DNA from 4 places in the Kitasatospora brasiliensis genome. Region 2 is predicted to be linked to each of the others. Evidence: riboswitches for the same ligand, from Rfam matches in the RefSeq annotation. Region 2 holds a riboswitch; each other region holds the start of a gene.
The links. A riboswitch is a leader RNA that binds a small molecule or an ion and turns the genes downstream of it on or off. The one in region 2 is predicted to bind cobalamin.
Positions count from the first base shown of each region.

Region 1: another riboswitch for cobalamin. It lies ahead of nicT (Nickel transporter NicT); the one in region 2 lies ahead of QWJ13_RS21205 (ribonucleoside-diphosphate reductase subunit alpha).
Region 3: another riboswitch for cobalamin. It lies ahead of metE (5-methyltetrahydropteroyltriglutamate--homocysteine S-methyltransferase); the one in region 2 lies ahead of QWJ13_RS21205 (ribonucleoside-diphosphate reductase subunit alpha).
Region 4: another riboswitch for cobalamin. It lies ahead of QWJ13_RS00270 (prenyltransferase/squalene oxidase repeat-containing protein); the one in region 2 lies ahead of QWJ13_RS21205 (ribonucleoside-diphosphate reductase subunit alpha).

Region 1 is NZ_JAUOOW010000001.1:575,771-581,412, reverse strand. It holds gene QWJ13_RS02600 (putative quinol monooxygenase) at 1-73, shown strand, start outside; gene QWJ13_RS02595 (AAA family ATPase) at 144-2,144, shown strand; gene QWJ13_RS02590 (hypothetical protein) at 2,141-3,814, opposite strand; cobalamin riboswitch at 3,973-4,183, shown strand; gene nicT (Nickel transporter NicT) at 4,215-5,333, shown strand; gene QWJ13_RS02580 (M24 family metallopeptidase) at 5,437-5,642, shown strand, end outside.
Region 2 is NZ_JAUOOW010000005.1:368,696-374,337, forward strand. It holds gene QWJ13_RS21190 (glycosyltransferase family 2 protein) at 1-680, shown strand, start outside; gene QWJ13_RS21195 (glycoside hydrolase family 26 protein) at 686-1,768, shown strand; gene QWJ13_RS21200 (ArnT family glycosyltransferase) at 1,765-3,726, shown strand; cobalamin riboswitch at 3,776-3,930, shown strand; gene QWJ13_RS21205 (ribonucleoside-diphosphate reductase subunit alpha) at 4,125-5,642, shown strand, end outside.
Region 3 is NZ_JAUOOW010000001.1:77,238-82,879, forward strand. It holds gene QWJ13_RS00300 (MmgE/PrpD family protein) at 1-89, shown strand, start outside; gene prpB (methylisocitrate lyase) at 89-994, shown strand; gene QWJ13_RS00310 (bifunctional 2-methylcitrate synthase/citrate synthase) at 1,013-2,149, shown strand; gene metE (5-methyltetrahydropteroyltriglutamate--homocysteine S-methyltransferase) at 2,216-4,522, opposite strand; cobalamin riboswitch at 4,679-4,904, opposite strand; gene QWJ13_RS00320 (acyl-CoA thioesterase) at 5,049-5,543, opposite strand.
Region 4 is NZ_JAUOOW010000001.1:68,716-74,357, reverse strand. It holds gene QWJ13_RS00295 (short-chain fatty acyl-CoA regulator family protein) at 1-199, shown strand, start outside; gene QWJ13_RS00290 (adenosylcobinamide amidohydrolase) at 190-969, shown strand; gene QWJ13_RS00285 (SDR family oxidoreductase) at 959-1,783, opposite strand; gene QWJ13_RS00280 (MarR family winged helix-turn-helix transcriptional regulator) at 1,883-2,302, shown strand; gene QWJ13_RS00275 (prenyltransferase/squalene oxidase repeat-containing protein) at 2,352-3,776, opposite strand; cobalamin riboswitch at 3,898-3,975, opposite strand; cobalamin riboswitch at 4,079-4,216, shown strand; gene QWJ13_RS00270 (prenyltransferase/squalene oxidase repeat-containing protein) at 4,323-5,642, shown strand, end outside.

The DNA of each region.
Region 1 (5,642 bases), on a different contig from region 2:
GCCGCGGATCGTCTCGACCGAGATCCCCGGCATGGACGGCTGGGCGGAGATGGGTGAGATCACCCCCCGGTGACAACCGAGTGCCCCTCCGGCCGGTCGCCCAGCCCGTAGGCTGGGGCCGACCGGCCGGAGGGAGCAGGCGGATGGAGCGGCACGAGGTGGTCAACACCGTGTCGGACGTACGGGTGGGCGGCCATGTGATCCAGGCCGGGACCATCGGCTCGATGCACGTCCATGAGTCCGAGACAGTGCCGACGCCGCATCAGACCCGGCCGCCTCGTGAGACCTTCGTCAACCGCGAGTCGGAGATCGCCCTGCTCACCGCCGCGTTGCGGCGGGTCGACGAGGGCCGGCTCGCGATCGTGGCCTTCACCGGGCTGGGCGGGGTCGGCAAGACCGAGCTGGTGGCGAAGTTCGCCAAGGAACGCGCGGCGCACTTTCCCGGTGGTGTCCTGTACGCCGATCTCAAGGCCTACCGGCACCAGGCCGGGGTGGATCTCGCCGGGGTGCTGGAGATGTTCTTGCGTGCGCTCGGGAGGAAGCCTCCGGACGAGGAGGGCGCGCGCTTCGCGGAGTTCCGCACCGCCACCGCCGAGAAGCGGTGCCTGATCTTCCTGGACAACGCCGAGCACGCCGCCGAGGTCCGCGCCCTGTTCCCGTCGACCGGACTGATGGTGGCCGCAAGCCGTGGACGTCGGCTGGGCGCGCTGCGCATGGACGGGGCCGAGGTGCGGGAGCTGGACCGGCTGAGCCCGGCGGCCGGTGCCACGTTGGTGCGAGGTTGGCTCGGGCCCGATCGGGGCGCCGACCGGGAGATCGCGGCGCTGGTCGAGCGCTGCGAAGGGCTGCCGCTCGCGCTGAACGCGGTCGGGGGTCAGCTGCTCGGCCGCTCTCGTCTGAAGGTAGGCCAGGTGGTGGCCGAACTCGGAGACCAGGAACGCAGGTTGGCCGTGCTGAACAATGAGGAGGGAAACCTCCGGCGGACCTATGACCCAGTGTACGAGCGGCTGTCGGAGCAGGCCCAGGCGCTCTACCACCTGATCGGAGTGCACCCCGGCCCCTTCGTGTCGGCCGAACTGGCGGCCGCGGTGGGCGTGGAGGGGGCGGCGGAAGCGCTGGACGAACTGCACCTTGTGCACTTGGTGGACGAGGTGGTGGACGACGGGCCGGGGGAGCGTTACCAGGCGCATGACGTGGTGCGGACGCACGCGTACGCCTGCGCCCGCGAATTGCCGGGCCGCGAGGAGCTTTTGGCTCGGGATGTGGCGTATTACCGGGGCCGGGCGTCACTCGCCGATCGTGCGCTGGGCAAGAGGCTCCGATTGCAGGAACCGACCGGCGACGACCTGCCGGGGTTCGACTCCGACGCCATGGAATGGCTGCACGCTGAACGCGCCAACCTGCGCGCGGTGGTGGAGGCGGCGGCCGCACGCGGTTGGCACGGTGAGGTGTGGCGGCTCTGCGAGTCGCTCTGGCCGCTGTACCACGGCCGCAAGCTCTACGACGACTGGATCGCGACCCACGAGCGCGGCATCGAGTCGGCCCAGTGGGACAACTGCCCGGACGCCGTGGTCCGGATGCGCAACCAGCTCGCCCGCGCCCACCACGAGCGCAAGGAATTCCGGCTCGCCGCCGAGCAGTTGGCGCTCGCCACCGAGCTGGTACCGCTGGTGGCCAACCGCCAGGTGGTCGGGGTGCTCCACGAGACGGACGGTCTGCTCTGCCTGGCCGACGGCCGCCCGGCCGACGCGGTGCGGCGGTTCACCCTGGCCCTGGCGGCGAACCGGGGTGACGAGCACGGCGAGATCGTCCAGAGCTACAACCTGGCGCAGGCGTTGATCGCCGACGGCCGTCCGGAGCAGGCGCTGACCCTGCTGGCCGAGGCCACGGCCCAGGCCGAGCGGACGCGGGACGAGGACATGCTGATGAAGCTGCCGCTGATCCGCGCCCGCGCTCACCAGGCGCTCGGGCAGCTCGACCTCGCCGTCGTCCAGGCGGAGGACTGCGCCCGGCAGGCCGCAGACCGGAGCCAGCCGGCGAAGGAGGCCCAGGCCCACACCCTGCTGGTCGCCCTCGCCGAGCAGCGCGGGGACGAGGAGCTGGCCGAGCGCAGCCGCGCCCGGCTGCGGGAGTTGCGGAACTAGGGCCCGGTGCGGAAGGACACCCGGGTGCGGTGCTCGCCGGTGCGGATGGTGAGCCCGTGCTCGGGGAGACCGGCCGGGTCGCCGCCGTCGGTGAGCCAGCAGGCCACCGCGGAGCCGAGCAGCAGCGGGTCGACGCCGGGGTCGGGGCGCTCCCAGTCCGGCTCGGCGCGGGCCTCCAGGAGCAGGCCGCCGCGCAGCCGGAGCAGGTGGCGGGCCGGGCCGAGGGCGGCCACCGCGACGGCGAGGCCGGGCAGTTCGGTGGCGGAGTCGGTGAGCCAGCGGGTGGCGGGGCGTTCGGCGCGCACCTCCGTCCGGGCGAGGACCTCCGCGGTGTAGCGCAGGGCGTCGCCGGGGTGTTCGTCGGTGAGGGCGTGGAAGCCGCGCGGGGTGTGGTCGTTCGGGTCGAAGGGGTAGCGCCGCAGGCTCACCTCCGTCCCCTCGCTCTTGCCCTCGACGTCGTACGCGGTGGGCCGCTCGGCGGTCTCGGGGTGCGGCGCGGGCTTGGGGTAGGGCGGCAGGGCCGGCTCGTCCGCGGGTTCGTCCAACCGGTCCAGGAAGGAGTAGAGCAGCGGGCGCAGCAGCCGGGCGGATTCGCCGCGGTGGGCGAGGGAGCGGTCGGTGATCCCGCGCAGGGCGGCCGGGTCCTGGGCGAGGGCCCGTTCGACCTGGGCGGCGAGGTCGCCGTCGGGGTCGAGGACGGGCGCGTTCTGGCCGAAGTCGTAGCTGGGGGAGCGCGGGTCGAGTTCGGCGGCGCCGGTGGCGACCAGCACGGTGGGGCGCTCCAGGGCGGCGCCGTAGAAGGAGACCGAGCCGTGGTCGCCGATCAGGAGGTCGGCGGCGACCAGGGCGGTCTGCCAGCCCTGGTGGGGCGGGATCAGGCGCAGGCCCATCCGGCGGGCGCCGTCGAGCAGGGCCTCGGGGTCGTGCCGGCTCCAGATGTTGGGGTGCAGCACCACGGCGACGGTGTACTCGTCGGCGGGCAGCCGGCGGACCAGCCGCTGGGGGAGGTCGGGGCGGCGGCCGAATAACGAGTGCTCGCTCCAGGTGGAGTTGACGACGACGAGCCGCCGCCCGTCGACGGCGCCGAGGGCGGCGCGGTAGCCGTCCCGGGAGCGCCGGCTGGCGAGCATCCGGTCGAAGCACGGGTCGCCGACCACCCGGGCGACGTCCAGCGCCTCGGGGCAGGAGACCCGCAGCCGGTCCAGTTGCTCGGGGTGGGAGAGGCCGAGGACGTCCACGAACACCCGTCCGCGGTGGGTGAGTTCGTTCCGGGACAGGCCGGCGGCGCTGACCGCGTCGCCGGTGGACTCGGTGACCAGGCGGTTGTAGCCGGCGCCGTGCGGGAGGACGACGAGGCGGGCGTCCAGGCGGTGCATGGAGGAGTGGACGGCGCAGGCGACGGCCAGGTCGAAGCGGCGGCGGACGGCGTCCTCCCAGTCCAGCACGGTGAAGCCGGGCAGGCCGTGCAGGTACTCGTCCAGGGCGCGGTCGGCGAAGGCGGAGCCGGGGTTGACGGTGAAGTACCGCTCGACGCCGTCCGGGCTCAGCAGGGTGAGGACGTCCAGGACCCGGGTGGCCGAGGTGAGGGTGCGGGCGACCGCCAGCACGCGGGCCCTGACCGGCCGGGTGTTCCAGCGGTCGGCGGGCCAGACGTGGGGGTGGGACGGCACACCATGATCGTACTCATCGGGCCCGGCGGCGGCGCGCCCTTCCGGAGATCGGGTCGGCCGGATGTACGGGACGCGTGCGGGCGTCCGCGTCCGGCGGCGTTCTGTGATTCCGGACACCTGCGCAGGTCTGGGGCCTTGCACGGGTCGGGTGAGGCCCCTACCGTGTTGCCCGCCGTGGTGCTCGGGAAGACCGGTGACGGACCCTCAGGGGTCCCAGCCCGGAGCGGCCCTCGCCACTGTGATCGGGTCGTTCCTCCGCCCGTGGAGGAGCGTCGCCGGTACCCATGAAGCCACTGGGCGCCTCGCGCCTGGGAAGGCGGGTACGGGTGTCCCGTAAGCCAGGAGACCGGCCACGGCATCTCACGAGGTATTCCACGAGGTGCTGGAGCGTGATCCGCAGATGACCCTGCCCGAAACCGTGGCCGGCGGCGCCAAGCCGGCCCCCTCCGTGCTGCCCACCTTCGCGTGGCGGCGCGAGGACACCGTCCGTACGGTCGGGCTGATGGGGGTGATCCTGGCCATGCACGTGGTGGCCTTCGGCACCCTGATCTTCCTGGTCGCACCCGAGAAGTACGAGGTCGGCACCCAGGTCTTCGGGGTGGGCCTGGGCATCACCGCCTACACCCTCGGCATGCGGCACGCCTTCGACGCCGACCACATCGCGGTGATCGACAACACCACCCGCAAGCTGATGGCGGACGGGAAGCGGCCGGTCTCGGTGGGCTTCTGGTTCGCCCTCGGGCACTCCTCGATGGTGGTGCTGATGGCCGCCCTGGTGGCGGGCGGGGCGCAGCTGGCGAACACCCTGATGGACGACGAGTCGACCACCCACAAGTGGCTCGGCGTGGTCGGGACGACCACCTCCGGCGTGTTCCTCTACCTGATCGGCGCGCTCAACCTGGCGGCGCTGCTCGGCATCCTCAAGGTGTTCCGGGCGATGCGGGCCGGGCAGTTCGACGAGAAGGAGCTGGAGGCGCACCTGGACTCGCGGGGCTTCATGGCCCGGGTGCTGAACCGGGCGACCCGCTCGATCACCCGGCCGGGGCAGATGTTCCCGGTGGGGATGGTGCTGGGCCTGGGCTTCGACACCGCGACCGAGGTCACCCTGATGGTGATGGCCGGTTCGGGCGCGGCCTCGGGGCTGCCCTGGTACGCGATCGTCTGCCTGCCGTTGCTGTTCGCGGCCGGGATGAGCCTGTTCGACACCCTGGACGGGACGTTCATGAACTTCGCGTACCAGTGGGCCTTCGCCAACCCGGTGCGGAAGGTGTACTACAACCTGACCATCACCGGTCTGTCGATCGCGGTGGCCTTCATCATCGGCACCATCGAGCTGGTCGGGGTGCTGCACGAGAAGCTCGACCTGACCGACCCGGTCACCGGGTTCATCGCGGACATCTCGCTGGACAACGTCGGCTACGCGATCGCCGGGCTGTTCGTGGTGGTCTGGGCGATCGCGATCGGGTACTGGAAGCTCGCCCGGGTCGAGAAGCGCTGGACGCCCGCCGGGGAGTCCTGAGACGCGGCGGAGCGGGGGGCGCAGGGGGCGCGCCGGGGTCACCGGGGGTTCCGGCGGGGGAGCTCGGCGGGCGGTTCGGGCCGGGGGTTCGTAGGCTCGACGCATGGCGGATGCGTACGCGGGGCGGCGGGAGCGGGTGAGGGAGCACTGCGGTGCGGCCGGGGCCGACGCGGCGCTGATCACCCGCGCGGCGAACGTGCGGTACCTGACGGGCTGCGCCCCCTGCGGGGCGACCCTGCTGCTGACCAGGGAGCGGGCCCTGCTCGCGCTGCCGGACGACCTTCCGCCGGACGACACCGGGGAGCACTT
Region 2 (5,642 bases):
GCTTCGACCTGCGCCGCCTCGGCTGGGACCTCCAGTACATACCCGTGGCGCTGGCCACCGGCGTCTGCCCGGACAACGTCGGCGGCTTCTTCAACCAGCAGTACCGCTGGTGCACCGGCTCGATGAGCCTGCTCGGCAGCAAGAAGTTCTGGCAGACCAAACTGCGGCCGGCCACCCGCGCCTGCTACATGTCCGGCTTCTTCTACTACATCCACACGGCGCTGTTCACCATCGTCTCGCCGCTCATCCCGATCGTCCTGCTGCTCGCCCGCCCCGACCTGATCCGCTGGGAGAACACCGCGCTGGTGCTGCCAGGCCTGCTCTACGCGACGGTCATCTTCCCGCTCTGGCACCGCAATCCGTACCGGCTGGAGGCCTGGGCCGCCCGCATGATGTACGGCTGGGCGCACGTCTTCGCCATCTGGGACATCGTGCGCGGCAGCCGGATGGCCTGGCAGCCGACCGGATCCAGCGGCGCCAAGAAGAACAAGACCCGCCGGTTCTGGATCGGCGTCATCGCCTGGGGCGGCGGAACGGCCCTGCTCTGGGTGCTGCTGAGCATCTGGCGGATGCTCACCATGGGACCGCTGAACTTCGCGCTCGTCCTCGCCTCCGGCCTCTTCTACGCCACCGTCGTGGGCCGGGTCCTCGTCCAGCCGCGCCCCACGGAAGCAGTGTGATCGCCATGACCGCCCACCTCGGACGGGCCGGGCGGCTCCGTCGCCGGCTGGCGTTCCCGCTGCTGGCGGCCGCCGGACTGCTGCTCGCCACCGCGTGCGGGCCGGAGGACCCGGGATTCGCGATGCAGAAGGACCTCGCGCCGCCCGCCCCGGCCGCCACCACCACTGCCGCCTCCCCCGGCGCCGCTCCCGCCGCGGTCGCGACGCCCAAGGCCCTGCCGGCCGGCGTCCCGTACGACGTCACCCCGCTGCTCAAGCCGAGCCACAAGTACCTCGGCGCCGCCCTGCCCGACGTCCCCGGCACGATGGACGCGCTGGCGCCCTACAGCGCCGCGATCGGCAAGCAGCCCAACGTCCTGGAGTTCTACGCCCATTGGAAGGGCGGCTTCGACACCACCGGCGCCCGCCGGATCCACGACGCCGGGGCCCTGCCCTTCATGGCCTGGGAGCCGCACGACCGCTCGCTCGCCTCGATCGCGGCCGGCGACACCGACGACTACGTGCGCGGCGTCGCCAAGTCCGTCGCCAAGTTCAACCTGCCGATCGCCATCAGCATCGCCCACGAGATGAACGGCGACTGGTACCCGTGGGGCCGTCAGGCCGCCACCCCCCAGGACTTCGTGGCCGCCTGGCGCCACGTCCACGACATCTTCGACCAGGCCGGCGCCACCAATGTGATCTGGGTCTGGAGCCCCAACATCACCGACCCCGCGCCCAACACCCGCCTCGCGCCGTACTACCCCGGCGACACCTACGTCGACTGGGCGGGCATGACCGGCTACTTCACCAAGACCGGGCCGAAGACCTTCGAGACGCTGTACGGGCCGACCATGACCGAGATCCGCGCCTTCTGCAAGAAGCCCTTCTTCATCAGCGAGACCGCCTCCGAGCAGGGCAAGCGCCAGCGCGCGGACATCGACCAGCTGTTCTCCGGACTGGAGGCGCACGACGACATCGTCGGCTTCGTCTGGTTCAACATCGTCAAGCGGGCGGACTGGCGGGTCGAGGCCGTCCCGGACACCCTCGCCGCGTTCAAGCAGCGCGTGTCCGACCCCCGTTACGGCTTCGACATCCGGAATCCCCGATGAGCACTGAGTCCGACTTCTCCCACGAGCCGCCCGGCCGCGCCGCCCACGAGCCGATGACCGAGCCCCAGCCGGACCCGATCGCCCAGGGCCGGGCCGCCCGCCGCCGGGCCGCCGCGGCCGCCGCCTCCGCCCCTGGCGCTGCCGCCGCTGTGGGCGCCGCCGAGCCCGAGCCGAACCTCATCGAGCAGGGCCGGGCCGCCCGCCGCCGGGCCGCCCGGGAGTCGATGGCCGAGGCCGAGGCCGAGCCCGCGTTCGTCGAGCCGCCCCGCGCGGCCGTCGCGGTGGACGAGCCGGAGCCCACGCCCGCGCCCGTGCCTTCTCCCGCGCCCCGCCGCACCGAGCGCACGCCCGCGCCCGCGCCCGCGCCCGAGCCCGAGTCGCGCCGCACGGCCGCCGCCGTGGAGAACCCCGACGGCATACCCCTCGCCCCGTACACCATCCCCGAGGTCCCCGCCATCGGCTGGGACCCGAGCACCAGCCCCCGCCGCCGCTGGATCGCCCGCGGCCTGCTGGGCGCCGTACTGACCGTCCAGGCCGCCCTGTCGCTGCGCCTGCTGGCCGCCGCCCACCCCGACGAGGCCGCCACCATGGTCGCCGGCCGCCAGCAGCTCGACCACCTGCTGCACGGCACCCCCGTCACCACCGACCTGGTCGAACGGATCCAGGGCTCGCCCTGGCTCTACCCGCCGCTGGCCGGCGCCGCCGCGAACGCCGACGGCATCTGGGGCACCCGGCTGCTCAGCCTCGGCTTCGCGCTGATCACCACGGTCCTGCTGTACTCCCTGACCCGCCGGCTGTTCAACGAGCGCGTCGCCATCTGCGCGATCGGCGTCTACGCCGTCCTCCAGTCCACCGTCGTGGTCGGCTTCTACGCCGCGCCCGAGTCCCTCGCCCTCCTGCTGGTCGCCCTCGCGGCCTGGACCACGGTGTTCACCGCCCGCCGCCACCCGGCGCTGGCCCTGCTCGCCGCCCCACCCGCGGCACTGGCCTGCGCCGTCGCCTACTCCGCGGCCTTCGCCGTCCCGGCCCTGGTCGCCCTCGCCTTCGCCGGTGCCCGGCCGTACCAGCGGACCGGCCCGGCCGCCCTGCGCGCCCTGCTGGCGGGCGCCGGCACCCTCGTCCTGCTGCTCCCGTACGGCACCCTCGGCAAGCTCGCCGGCTGGTCGCCCTCGCGCGGCAACGCCCCCGGCCCGGCCGGCTCGATCCTGCTCAACACGCTCCAGTGGGCCGGCCTGTTCACCGTCCTCGCGGTGGCCGGCACCATCGCCTACGCGCGCCGCGAGCAGATGAACGAGCACGACGCGCCGGAGCAGGACCCGTTGCCCACCAGCCGGGGCCAGCGCGCCCTGCTCGGCACCGTGCTCACCGTCACAGCCCTGCTGATCCCCGCCGCCCACCTGTGGACCGGCACCTCCGGCGCGCTGTTCCGCCACCTCGGCTACGGCGCGCTGCTGGCCGCCCCGCTCGCCGGCGTCGGCCTGACCCGGCTGGTCGGCGCCCACTTCCGCCACCCGCAGCTGGGCATCCTGGTCTGGGTCGCGCTGCTCGCCCTCGGCCTGGAGCAGTCCGCGCTGCGCTACCAGAACGGCCCCGACTCCGGCCGCCTGCTGGCCGTCCTGCGGGTCCACACGGACCCCCAGGGCCACTACCTCACCGAGGTCGACGGACTCGCCGAGTACTACCTCGGCGGCGTCTCCAAGCCCGAGCAGTGGGTCTCCGCGCGCACCGGCACGGAGTACCGCGACGCCGCCGGCGCGCAGCACCACGGGGACGCCGGCAGCGTGGCCGCGATCCGCGACGGATGGTTCTCCATGGTCGTCCTCGACAGCACCGCGCCGAAGGCCACCGACCGGGCCCTGAGCGACGCCCTGACGGCCTCCGGGCAGTACCGGCTGATCGCCCAATTCACGTCGCCGACCGGCGATTCGAGTACGTACAAGGTCTATCTGAAGCACTGACCGGCCACCCGGCCCACCCACACCCGCGACACGACAGGCACAACATATGGTGCCGCCGCAAGCTGGCGGCACTACATGTATGCTCGCTACTGCTGTCGACGCAGGGGAACCCGGTGCGAATCCGGGACTGCCCCGCAGCGGTGTGCGAGCGGCTCCAGCAGCCGTGCCGCGAGTCCGAGTACCTGCCGACAGCCTGCGCCACGGCCCTCCCGCAGAGGCCGCGCCAGCATCAGCAGTACACCTCCGGGCCTCGCGGGCGGGCCGGGGAGTCACCGTCGCGCGACGCCGTTTTGGCGTTCGCGCTGTGCTCCCCTGCCCCGAACGGCCCGGCGGCCCCCGATCACCGCCGCCGATCGCCGCCAGGAGAGAGCGCCTTGACCACCGCCGCCTCAGTCACCCTGCCCACCCAGGGCACCGGTACCGCCTTCACCGACCCGACGGTCTCCGACCCCGGCGGCGCCCTGCTGCGGCTGCTCACCGACCGCAGCACCGACCTCACCGAGGTCGACCCCGGCCATGTCGCCGCCGCCGCGCTGCGCGGCCGCCACGCCGGCTCGGACTTCGCCGAGCTGCGCGGGCTGGCCGTGGACGCCGCCGCGTCGATGATCGCCGAGGACCCGCAGTACTCGAAGCTGGCCGCCCGCCTGCTCGCGCTGGAGATCGTCGACGAGGCGAACAGCCAGGGCTCGGTCTCCTTCTCCGCCTCGATCGCCGTCGGCCACGCCGAGGGCCTGATCGGCGACACCACCGCGGACTTCGTCGCCAAGCACGCCGCCGCCCTGGACGCGCTGATCGACACCGCCGGCGACGACCGGTTCGAGTACTTCGGCCTGCGCACCGTGCAGTCCCGCTACCTGCTGCGCCACCCGATCACCCGCAAGGTGATCGAGACCCCGCAGCACTTCCTGCTCCGCGTCGCCTGTGGCCTGGCGGTCGGCGACAACGAGCAGTCCGTGCGCGAGGTCTCCGAGCTGTACGGCCTGATGAGCCGCCTGGAGTACCTGACCTCCTCGCCGACGCTCTTCAACTCCGGCACCCGCCACCCGCAGATGTCCAGCTGCTACCTGCTGGACTCGCCGCTGGACAACCTGGACTCGATCTACAACCGCTACGCGCAGATCGCCCGCCTGTCCAAGCACGCCGGCGGCATCGGCCTGTCCTACTCGCGCATCCGCTCGCGCGGCAGCCTGATCCGCGGCACCAACGGCAAGTCCAACGGCATCGTGCCGTTCCTGCGCACCCTCGACTCCTCGGTCGCCGCCGTCAACCAGGGCGGCCGCCGCAAGGGCGCGGCCTGCGTCTACCTGGAGACCTGGCACGCCGACATCGAGGAGTTCCTGGAGCTCCGCGACAACACCGGCGAAGAGGCCCGCCGCACCCACAACCTCAACCTGGCCCACTGGATCCCGGACGAGTTCATGCGCCGGGTCAACGCCAACGAGGACTGGTCGCTGTTCTCCCCGGCCGACGTCCCCGAGCTGGTCGACCTGTGGGGCGCCGAGTTCGACGAGGCCTACCGCAAGGCCGAGCTGGCCGGCAAGGCCGTGCGCACCATCCCCGCGCAGACCCTGTACGCCCGCATGATGCGCACCCTGGCGCAGACCGGCAACGGCTGGATGACCTTCAAGGACGCCTCCAACCGCGCCGCCAACCAGACCGCGCTGCCGGGCCGCACCGTGCACTCCTCCAACCTGTGCACGGAGATCCTGGAGGTCACGGACGACTCCGAGACCGCCGTCTGCAACCTGGGCTCGGTCAACCTCGGCGCCCACGTGGCCCCCGGTGCCTCCGCCGACGACCTGCTGGGCGCGATGGACTGGGAGCGGCTGGACGCCACCGTGCGCACCGCCGTCACCTTCCTCGACCGCGTGGTGGACATCAACTTCTACCCGACCAGCGAGGCCGGGACGTCCAAC
Region 3 (5,642 bases), on a different contig from region 2:
ACGCCGCCGGCCTCCACCGGCTCTTCCCCGCCGTCGACACCGAGGCCGTCCGCCGCTTCGACGCGGCCCTGCCGAAGGGCCTGTTCTGATGCTGCACACCCGCACCACCCCCGCCCAGCGCCGCCGCGCCCTGCGCGAACGCCTCGCCACCGGGCGGCTGTTGACGATGCCCGGGGCGATCAACCCGCTCTCCGCCCGACTCATCCAGGACCTCGGCTTCGAGGCCGCCTACCTCTCCGGCGCCGTCCTCGCCGCCGACCTCGGCCTGCCCGACATCGGCCTGACCACCTCCACCGAGGTCGCCGCCCGCGCCCAGCAGACCACCCGGGTCACCGACCTCCCGGTGCTGATCGACGCCGACACCGGCTTCGGCGAGCCGATGAACGCCGCCCGCACCGTCCAGCTGATGGAGGACGCGGGCCTGGCCGGGCTGCACCTGGAGGACCAGGTCAACCCCAAGCGCTGCGGCCACCTCGACGGCAAGACCCTCACCCCGCGCGAGGAGATGACCCGCCGGCTGCGCGCCGCCGTCGACGCCCGCCGCGACCCCGACTTCCTGCTGATGGCCCGCACCGACGCCCGCGGCGTCGAGGGCCTGCGCGCCGCCATCGACCGGGCCAAGGCCTACGTGGACGCCGGCGCCGACGCGATCTTCCCCGAAGCCCTCGCCGACGAGGCCGAGTTCGAGGCCTTCCGCAAGGCCGTCGACGTCCCGCTGCTGGCCAACATGACGGAGTTCGGCAAGACCCCGCTGCTCGACGCCCGCACGCTCTCGAACCTCGGCTACGACATCGCGCTCTACCCGGTCACCCTGCTGCGCCTGGCCATGGGCGCGGTGGAGGACGGGCTGCGCACCATCGCCGCCGAAGGCACCCAGGAACCGCTGCTGGAGCGCATGCAGCCGCGCTCCCGGCTGTACGAACTCCTCGGCTACGAGCGGTACTCGGCCTTCGACGCGGCCGTCTTCGACTTCACCCTCCCGCCCGGCACCTGACGCACCGGAGGCACCACCATGCCCAGCACCATGACCGAGATCCACCGCGGCCTCGCGGGTGTCGTCGTCGACACCACCGGGATCTCCACCGTCCTCCAGGAGTCCAACTCCCTCACCTACCGCGGCTATCCGGTCCAGGACCTGGCCGCCCACCGCTCCTTCGAGGAGGTCGCGTACCTGCTCTGGCACGGCGAACTCCCCGACCGGGCGCAGCTGTTGGAGTTCGAAGCCCGCGAGCGCGCCCTGCGCCCGCTCGACCGCACCGCCGCCGAGCTGCTCGCCAAGCTGCCCGAGACCTGCCACCCGATGGACGTGCTGCGCACCGCCGTCAGCTTCTTCGGCGCCGAGGACCCGGCCGAGGACGACGGCCGCCCGGCCCCCAACCTCACCAAGTCGCTCACCCTGCTGGCGAAGCTGCCCACCGTCGTGGCCGCCGACCAGCGCCGCCGCCGGGGCCTGGACCCGATCCCGCCGAGCCCTGACCTCGGCTACGCCGAGAACTTCTTCCGGATGTGCTTCGGCTCCGTCCCGGCGCCCGAGGTGGTCCGCTGCCTGGAGATCTCCCTGGTGCTCTACGCGGAGCACAGCTTCAACGCCTCCACCTTCACCGCCCGGGTGGTCACCTCCACCCTCTCCGACCTCTACAGCGCCGTCACCGCGGCGATCGGCGCCCTCAAGGGCCCGCTGCACGGCGGCGCCAACGAGGCGGTGATGCACATGCTGACGGAGATCGGGGAGCCCGCCCGCGCCGCCGACTGGCTGGACGAGGCCCTCGCCGCCAAGCGGAAGATCATGGGCTTCGGCCACCGCGTCTACAAGCACGGGGACTCCCGGGTGCCGATCATGCAGGCCGCCCTCGACGACCTGGTCGCCCGCACCACGGACCCGGAGGCCGCCCGGCTGGCCGCCCTGCACACCGCGCTGCGCGAGGCCGTGCTGGAGCGCAAGGGCATCCACCCCAACCTCGACTACCCGGCCGGCCTGGCCTACCACCTGATGGGTTTCGACACCCCCGTCTTCACCCCGATCTTCGTGCTGAGCCGGATCACCGGCTGGACCGCCCACATCACCGAGCAGCTCACCCACAACGCCCTGATCCGCCCGCTCGCCTCCTACCACGGCCCGGGCCGGCGGGCGGTGCCGGCCTCCGTGTGACGAACCACCCCGGGGCGGGTGCGGCACCACTGCCGCACCCGCCCCGATGCACGTCAACCGGCCCCGTCAGTCGGCCAGTTCGGCGCGCAGCAGCCGGGCTGCGCCGACCAGTCCCTCCAGCGAGGCCCGGGTCTCCGGCCAGCCGCGGGTCTTCAGCCCGCAGTCCGGGTTGACCCACAGGCGCTCCGCCGGGATCGCGGCCAGGCCCGCGCGCAGCAGCGAGACCACCTCCTCGGTGCTCGGGACGCGCGGGGAGTGGATGTCCCAGACGCCGGGGCCGACCTCCCGCGGGTAGCCCGCCTCGGCCAGTTCACCGGCCACCTCCATGTGCGAGCGGGTGGCCTCCAGGGAGATGACGTCCGCGTCCAGCTCGTCGATCGCCGTCATGATGGCGCCGAACTCGGCGTAGCACATGTGGGTGTGGATCTGGGTGTCCGCCCGGACGCCCGAAGTGGCCAGCCGGAACGCCTCGGTGGCCCACGCCAGGTACGCCGGGCGGGCGGCGGCGCGCAGCGGGAGGGTCTCGCGCAGCGCCGGCTCGTCGACCTGGACGACGGCAGCGCCCGCCGCTTCCAGGTCGGTGACCTCGTCGCGCAGGGCGAGGGCGACCTGCCGGGCGGTGTCGGCCAGCGGCTGGTCGTCGCGGACGAAGGACCAGGCGAGCATGGTGACCGGGCCGGTCAGCATGCCCTTGACCGGGCGCACGGTCAGGCCCTGGGCGTAGCCGAACCACTCGGTGGTCATCGGGTGCGGGCGGGAGATGTCGCCGGCCAGCACCGGCGGGCGCACGTACCGGGTGCCGTAGGACTGCACCCAGCCGTGCCGGGTGGCCAGGTAGCCGGTGAGCTGCTCGGCGAAGTACTGGACCATGTCGTTGCGCTCGGGCTCGCCGTGCACCAGGACGTCCAGCCCGGCCTTCTCCTGGTAGCCGATGACCTCGCGGACCTCGGCCTCCATCCGCTCCCGGTAGGCCGCCGCGTCGATCCTCCCGGCGGTCAGGTCGGCGCGGGCGGTGCGCAGTTCGGTGGTCTGCGGGAAGGAGCCGATGGTGGTGGTGGGCAGCAGCGGCAGGCCGAGCCGGGCCCGCTGGGCCTCCGTCCGCTGCGGGTAGGCCTGGGCGCGGCGGGTGTCCTCGGCGGTGACGGCGGCGGCGCGGGCACGCACCGCCGGGTCCCGGGTGATCGGCGAGGCCGCACGCGAGGCGAGGTCGGCGCGATTGGCGGCCAGTTCGGCGGTGACCGCGCCGATACCCTCGCGCAGGCCCCGGGCGAGCAGCACGGCCTCCCGCGCCTTCTGCTTGGCGAAGGCCAGCCAGCGCGCGATCTGCGGGTCGATGTCGCGTTCGGCGGCGGCGTCGATCGGCACGTGCAGCAGCGAGCAGGACGGCGCCACGTCGACCGTGTCCGCGAGGCCCAGCAGGGTGGCCAGGGTGGCGAGGGACTTCTCCAGGTCGTTGATCCAGATGTTGCGTCCGTCGATCACCCCCGCCACCAGGCGCTTGCCGGGCAGCCCGCCCACCGCGGCGAGGTCCGCCAGGTTCGCGGCGGCCGGGCCGGTGAAGTCCAGTGCCAGACCGTCGACCGGGGTCTTCGCCAGCACCGCCAGCGCCTCCCCGAGCCGGTCGAAGTAGCTCGCCACCAGCAGCTTGGGCCGCTCGGTGAGGGCGCCCAGCTCGCGGTAGGCGCGGGCGGCGGCGTTCAACTCGGCGGGGGTGCGGTCCTGCACCAGCGCGGGCTCGTCCAGCTGCACCCACTCGGCGCCGGCGTCCTTCAGCTCCGCGAGCAGTTCGGCGTAGACCGGCAGCAGCCGGTCCAGCAGGGTGATCGGCTGGAAGTCGGCGGCCACCCCGGGCGCCGGCTTGGCCAGCAGCAGGTAGGTCACCGGCCCGACCAACACCGGCCGGGCCCGGTGGCCGAGCGACAGCGCCTCCCGCAGCTCGCCCACCGCCTTGGACGGATCGGCGGCGAACACCGTGTCCGGCCCCAACTCCGGCACCAGGTAGTGGTAGTTGGTGTCGAACCACTTGGTCATCTCCAGCGGCGGCACCTGCTGGGTGCCGCGCGCCATCGCGAAGTACCCGTCCAGCTCGTCGGCGGCCACCGCCGCCCGGTGGCGCGGCGGGATCGCCCCGACCGCCACGCTCGTGTCGAGCACGTGGTCGTAGAGCGAGAAGTCACCGGTCGGGACTTCCTCGATCCCGGCCCCGGCGAGCTGCTGCCAGTTCGCCCGGCGCAGGTCGGCCGCGGTGGCCAGCAGATCCTCCGCCGTGACGGCGCCCTTCCAGTACCCCTCGATCGCCTTCTTCAACTCACGGTTGCGGCCCTGGCGGGGGTAACCGTGCACGGTGGCCGCGGCTGCGGACTTCGTGGTCAAGGGACTCTCCTTCGCGAGCCTGATTCCTCACATGACCGGTGACGGCCCGAGGACGCGAAGGGTTGACGGACCGGGCGGTCGCCCGCGCCCGTGCGCGGCCCCGCCTGGTGTGGTCGCCGACCCGCCCACGAGGTCACCGGATGGCCGCACGCGAACGGTCGCGTACGGGCAGTGGCAGGTCTTCGGACTCGCGGGCACGGCCGCCCTGGTTCCAGGGCGGACACCTACTGGCCGTCGCTTCCCAGACCCGTCCCGGGTCCAGTGCGTATGACGGCGGTCGTTCCCGCTCACCGCTGCGGGGCAGTCCCGGATTCCCACCGGGTTCCCTCTTGCGACGCGCCTGCCTGGCGGGCAGGGCGAACCAGCTGCCCCGCCAGCTTAGAGGCAAAACGACGGCGTGGAAGCGGAAATCTCGGAAGGCGTCTGCATGGTGAGACGGCTGGGCCGTGAGGGGCTGCCCGGCCCATCCGCCGCGGGACTGCCCCGGCCCGTCCGCCGAAGGGCTGTTCGGCCCGGCCGCGCGGGGTTATTCCGCCCGGCCGCGCGCCGCCGCGGCCCGACGGGCCCGGCGCTCCTGTGCCGCCCGGCCGCGCCGCTGGTCCTCGGCGCTCTCCAGGACCAGCTCAGGGACCTGGTGCGGCCGGCCCTCCGCGTCGACCGCCACGAAGACGAGTTGTGCCGTCGCCACCGTGGTGACGGGCCCGGTGAGGTTCCACCGCTCCGAGGTCACCATCACGGCCACGTCCATCGAGGTCCGTCCGACGTGCTCCACCCGGGCCGCGACGGTGAGCAGGTCCCCCGCCCGGACGGGCGCGAGGAAGGACATCTCCTCGACCGAGACGGTGACGGCGGGAACGCCGGCGTGCCGCCCGGCGGCGGCGGCCGCCGCGTCGTCGATCAGCTTCATCATCACGCCGCCGTGCACCGACCCGTAGAGGTTGGTGTCGTGGTCGCTCATGATGTGGGCCAGGGTCACCGCCGACTCGGCCGGAGTGCGGGAGACGATGGAGGGAGTGGTCACAGCGACGGCCCGCCCGTCATCGCCTCGTGGAGATCGTGGTCGGCGTTCCGCTGCACGGAACCCTCCTTCGTGAGCTTGCCCACCCCGGGCACGCGAAGG
Region 4 (5,642 bases), on a different contig from region 2:
CCACGCGCACCGGCTGGTGTACGCCGAGGGCGTCGCGCTGGACGACCCGCGGGCGGCCACCCCGATCGGCCTGGGCTGCCGGACGTGCGCGCGGACGGACTGCGTCCAGCGGGCCCGGCCGCCGGCGGGGGAGCGGTTGGCGGTGGATCCGGACCGGCGGACCAGGGTGCCGTACCCGGTGGAGGGGGAGTGGTCGTGAAGGAGAGCGCTGTACGGGTCGTGCGGGCCGCGCGGGCCGAGGACGGCGCCTGCCGCCACCTGCTGGTGTGGCGGGCCGGGCCCGGCTGGCGGATGGTGAGCAGCGGGGTGCTCGGCGGCGGGCTCGGTGAGCGCTGCTGGGTGCTCAACGCCCAGGTGCGGCCCGGCTACGCGCGGATGGACCCGGCCGAGCACCTGGCCGAACTGGCCGCCGGGCAGGGGCTGGTGGGCCCGGGGGTGGGGCTGATGACGGCGGCCGAGGTGGACGACTGCACCTGGGCCGAGGACGGCGGTGTCACCGCGCTGGTCACCGCCGGGATCGGCGTCGCGCTCTGGGCGGCCGACCCGGCCGCGGAGCCGGCCGGGTACCGGCCCGGGACGATCAACATCCTGGCCGTGGTGCCGGCCGCGGTCGCGGACGCCGGGCTGGTCAACCTGCTGGCGACCGCGACCGAGGCCAAGGTCCAGGCGCTGCTGGACGCCGGCTACGACTGCTCCGGCACCCCCTCCGACGCCGTCTGCGTGGCCGTCCGCACCGCCTCCCCGGACGACCCGGGCGCCCCGGCCGACCCGTTCGGCGGCCCGCGGTCGCTCTGGGGCGCCCGGCTGGCCCGGGCCGTCTACCGGGCCGTGCGCGAGGGCGCCGAGTCGGACCGTGAGCGCCGGGCCGAGGGGCCGCCGGTGGCGCACCCGGTGACGGTGCCCGGCTGTCGGGTCCCGGACGTGTGCGAGGCCCGGACCGGCGTCGCGGCCCGGGTGGTCACGGGTTGACCCAGCCGGCCGTCAGGCCCTGCACGGCCGATCCGTCGAGGTCCTTGAGCTTGATCCCGGCGAAGCCCCGGGCGGCGTCGGAGGTGAGCAGCCGGAAGGCGGGGCGCTCGGCGGTGAGCAGGCCGAGGATCCGGGCGGCCACCTCGTCGGCCGCCTGGGCGTTGCTGAAGGCGGCGCGGGTGCGGTCCAGGTAGGCGGTCAGCGCCGGGGCGTACGGGCCGGCCTGCTCGACCGCGTCGTCCGCGAGGCCCACGTTGCCGACGAACTCGCTGGCCACCGCGCCCGGTTCGACGACACTGACGGACACGCCGGTGGTGGCCGCGACCGGCGCGAGGGACTCCATGAAGCCTTCGACCGCGAACTTGGCGGCGCAGTACGCCTCGTTGAACGGCTGGCCGACCACGCCGCCGACGCTGGTCACGGTCAGCAGGCGGCCCTTGCTCGCCCGCAGCAGGGGCAGGGCGGCCTTGGTGACGTTCAGCACCCCGAAGAAGTTGACCTCCATCACGGCGCGGACGTCCTCCACGCCCTCCTGCTCCAGGGTGCCGACGTGGCCCGCCCCGGCGTTGTTGACCAGCGCGTCCAGCCGGTCGACGCCGGCCAGGCAGGCCTCGATCGAGGCCGGGTCGGTCACGTCCAGGGCCCGGACGTCGACGCTGACCCCGGCCTGCTCGGCGGCGGCCAGCAGTGGGCCGGCCTTCGCGGTGTTGCGCATGGTGGCGATCACCTGCCAGCCGCCGCGCGCGGCGGCGACGGCGGTGGCCAGGCCGATGCCGGAGGAGGTGCCGGTGATCAGGACGGTCTTGTCGCTCATCGTGCTGGACTCCATATGTTTATGGACCATAACCAATATGGTCCATAACTATGTGGCCTGATATTTCAGCCTGTCAAGCACCTCGATACCCTGGTGGCCATGCCCCACCCATCGGATGACCTCACCCAGGAGATCGTCGGACTCTTCGCGGCGATCAACCGCCGCTACGGCCGGGAGTCCGAGGCGGCCGCCGCGGTCCACGACCTCACCGCGTCGCAGGCCAAGGCGCTGCTGGCCGCCGAAGCGCCGGTCCCGACCCGCCGGATCGCCGAGAAGCTGCACGCGGAGCCGTCCAATGTGACGGTGATCGTCGACCGGCTGGAGTCCCGGGGCCTGGTCGAGCGCAGCGTCGACCCGGGCGACCGCCGCGTGAAGCACGTCGCCGCCACCGCCGCCGGGCGCGAGGTCGTCGCCGACCTGCGGGCCCGGATGCCGTTCACCGGCGATCCGCTGGCCCGGCTGAGCGCCGACCAGCGCGAGTCACTGCGCGAGCTTCTCCAACTCGTCCTGGACGCATGACGAACGGCCCCCGGACGAGTGTCCGGGGGCCGTTCGTCGGCGGGCGGGGTCAGCTGCCGTAGCGCAGCGAGACCGTGTCGCCGAGGTTGATCGCGGCCGAGCGGGCCGCGGCCGTCGCGGCGCCGCCGTCGACCGACAGCTTCCAGCTCGAAGTGCCCGCGTTGGCAACGCCGTTGAGCGAGGTGACGGCACCGCTGCCGCTCGCCGGGGTGACGGCGCCGACGCAGCCGGACGGCGTCGCGCCGGCGGCCGCGTCGAGCACGTCGCCGAGGGTGGCGGTGGTGCCGGTCGGGGTGATGGTCACCGCGCAGGCACGCGGCTTGCCGGTGCCGTCGTCGACGACCAAGGCGAGCCGGGCGGCCGTACCCGGGGTGAAGGCAGTGGTGGCGGCCCAGCGCGGCTCGCCCGCGGTGACCGGGGTGGGCGGCGCGGCCGTGAAGCCGCCGCCGGCGACGGCGCGCAGCCCGTCCACCGAGGCGTAGGCACTGGGGGAGGTGTCGGTGGGCTGGTAGCGGAAGCCGCCGCCGGGGTTGAACTGCTGGGCGATCAGGAAGTCCACCGGGGTCTTGCTGGAGGCCGACGGGTTGAAGTCCGGGCCCTGCGGGTTGATGCCGCAGGCGTTGAGCCCGGACACCGCCCAGCCGTTGGAGTCGGTGTTGATCCCGTACATCGCCTTGAAGGCGCCGTTCAGCGGGTTGAAGTTGTTCTTCAGGAAGGTCTTGGCCGCGACCACGGCCGGGTCGGTGTTGGGCACCCCGGCCGCGCAGAGCGAGGCCATCGCGGCGCCGGTCATGTCGATGTCGCCGGGCTGGCCGAGCGCGGTCGGGTCGCCCGCGGCCTTGCTGTAGTTCCAGCCGCCGTCGGTGTGCTGGTTGGCGCGCACCGCGGCGACCGAGAGGTCCAGCAATGGCTGCGGCACCCGCTGGGCGCCGGCCTGGGTACGGGCGCCGCCGAGGGCGAGCAGGGCGAAGACGGTGCCGTTGAAGTTGGCGGACGAGCCGTAGTAGCCGGGCTCGGCGGTCTGCCAGTAGGACACCGCGTCGGCGACCAGGTTGCGGCCGGGGCCGACCCGGGCCGGATCGATGCCCGCCGCATAGGAGTTGAGGATGCCGCGCTCGTAGTCGGTGACCACCGGGTTGGCGCTCGGCCAGGTCGGCGCGGCGAGCTGGTTGCGGTACACCAGGCGGGCGTTCTTGGTGGTGTCGCCGCCCGGGGTGATGTCGGCGGCGGCGGTACCGGCGGCCGCGAAGGCGCTGAACGCCCACTCGTTGGACAGGCCGCTGCCCGCGTAGCCGCCGTCCGCGCCCTGGAGGGTGCGCAGGTAGGCGACGCCGTTGGCGCGGGAGGTGGCGATCTGGGCGGGGGTGGCGGTGGCCTGGGCCGGTATCGCGGTGGCGAGCGCGCAGCCGGCGGCGGCCAGGACGGCGGCGGCGGCGAGGCCGCGGCGAGCGGTGAGACGGGAGGCGGTGGTCACGGGAAGGGCTCCTGGGGTAGGGGGCTCCGACCGTGCCCGTGCGTCGACGGAGGTGCGCCGGCGCGGGGGCGGCCGACGCCCGGATCGCGTGGACGTACTTCCGCAGAGCTGTGTGGCCGCCGGGCATTCGGGCTCGCGGGGTGGACGAACCACCCCGTACACCGCTGCGCGTCAGCCCCGGATTCGCACCGGGTTCCCCCGCTCGGCCGAGCCGGGACGTTACCGCATTCCGGCCCCTACCGGCCGTGACGTAGGCGATATGACGAACCGTTGACCCTGCGGGTGGGCGCGTGGTCTGATGAAGCGTTTTTCCTCCGTGGCTGTCAGGGGAAGCCGGTTCGACTCCGGCGCTGTCCCGCAACCGTGTGCCCGTCGTGGCGAGCCCCTCCGGCTCGTGGCGACGGACGAGCCGGAATGCCTGCACCGCGGAATACGCACGAGCGTCGTCGAGGACTGCGACGCGGTACGGAACGCCCCCGCTCCGGGGAGCGCCCTGCTGCACCCGCGTGTCCGCGACCGGCGCCGGAGTCACAGGGAGTCGTTTCCGTGCCGGTCCACAGACACCGTCCCACCGGGTGGCGGCGAGGCACCGCCGCCCCGGCGGCGGCCACCGCCCTGACCGCGGGCAGCCTGGCCCTGGCGGCACTGCCCGCGACCGCGCACGCGGACCCGATGGAGCAGTGCACCGCCACCTCCGGCGCCGTCGTCGCGGTCGACTTCGGCCCCTTCGGCGGCGGAGTGCTGCGCGGGTGCGACGCCCACCCCACCACCGGGATGAACCTGCTGCACAACGCCGGGTTCGCCACCACCGGCACCGCCCATGACGGCCCCGGCTTCATCTGCCGGCTCGGCAACACCGAGTTCAACGGCGGCACCCAGTACCCGACCCCCGACAAGGAGGCCTGCGTCAACACCCCGCAGGCCACCGGGTACTGGTCGTACTGGATCGCCCCGGCCGGACAGGACACCTGGAAGTACGCCACGCTCGGCGCGATGTCCCAGAAGCCCGGGCCCGGCGAGGTCGAGGCCTGGGTGTACGGCGGCACCGACATCGGCGGCACCAGCGGGGCGCCGACCTTCAGCCCGGCGTCGGTCCGCGCCACCGGCGGCGCCTCGCCCTCGCCGAGCGGCGGCGCCACGCCGACCCCGACCGGCACCCCGACCACGACCCCCACCGGCACCCCGAAGCCGCCGCAGGGCGACCTGCCCGCCGCCGCCCGCTGGCTGATCGGCCGGCTGACCGACGGCGACCACGTGGTCGACCCCGACTGGGGCACCCTCGACCACGCCGCGACCGCCAACACCGCCCTCGCGCTCGCGGCGGCCGGCGGGCACGACGACACCCTGCGCAAGCTCGTCGCCTACCTCGCCGCCCACACCGGGGAGTTCGCCTTCCCCGCAGGCGCCGACGCGGCCCCCGACGTCCGGGGCGCCGCGCTGCTCGCCCTGGTCGCCGAGGTCACCGGCGGCAACCCGAGCGACTTCGGCGGCCACGACCTGATCGCCGCGCTCTCCTCCCACCTCTGTGAGGCCCCCGGCCGGGGCGGCGCCTGCGCCGCCGCCGGGGACTTCGAGGGCGCCTCCTGGCCCGTCAACCAGACCCTCGGCCTGCTCGCCCTCGCCCGCGCGGGCGTCGCCGTCCCGCAGAGCGCCGTCGACCGGCTGCTCTCCGCCCAGTGCGCCGACGGCGGCTTCTCCCCCGTCTACGTCGGCCCCCGCGAGCCCTGCGACGCCGACCCGGGCACCAGCGCCATGGCCTCCCTCGCCTTGCGCCGGACCGGCACCGCCGCCGACCGGACCGGGCGCTCCGACGCCTGGATCCTGAGCCGCCAACTGCCCGACGGCGCGCTGCCGGTGGACCCCACG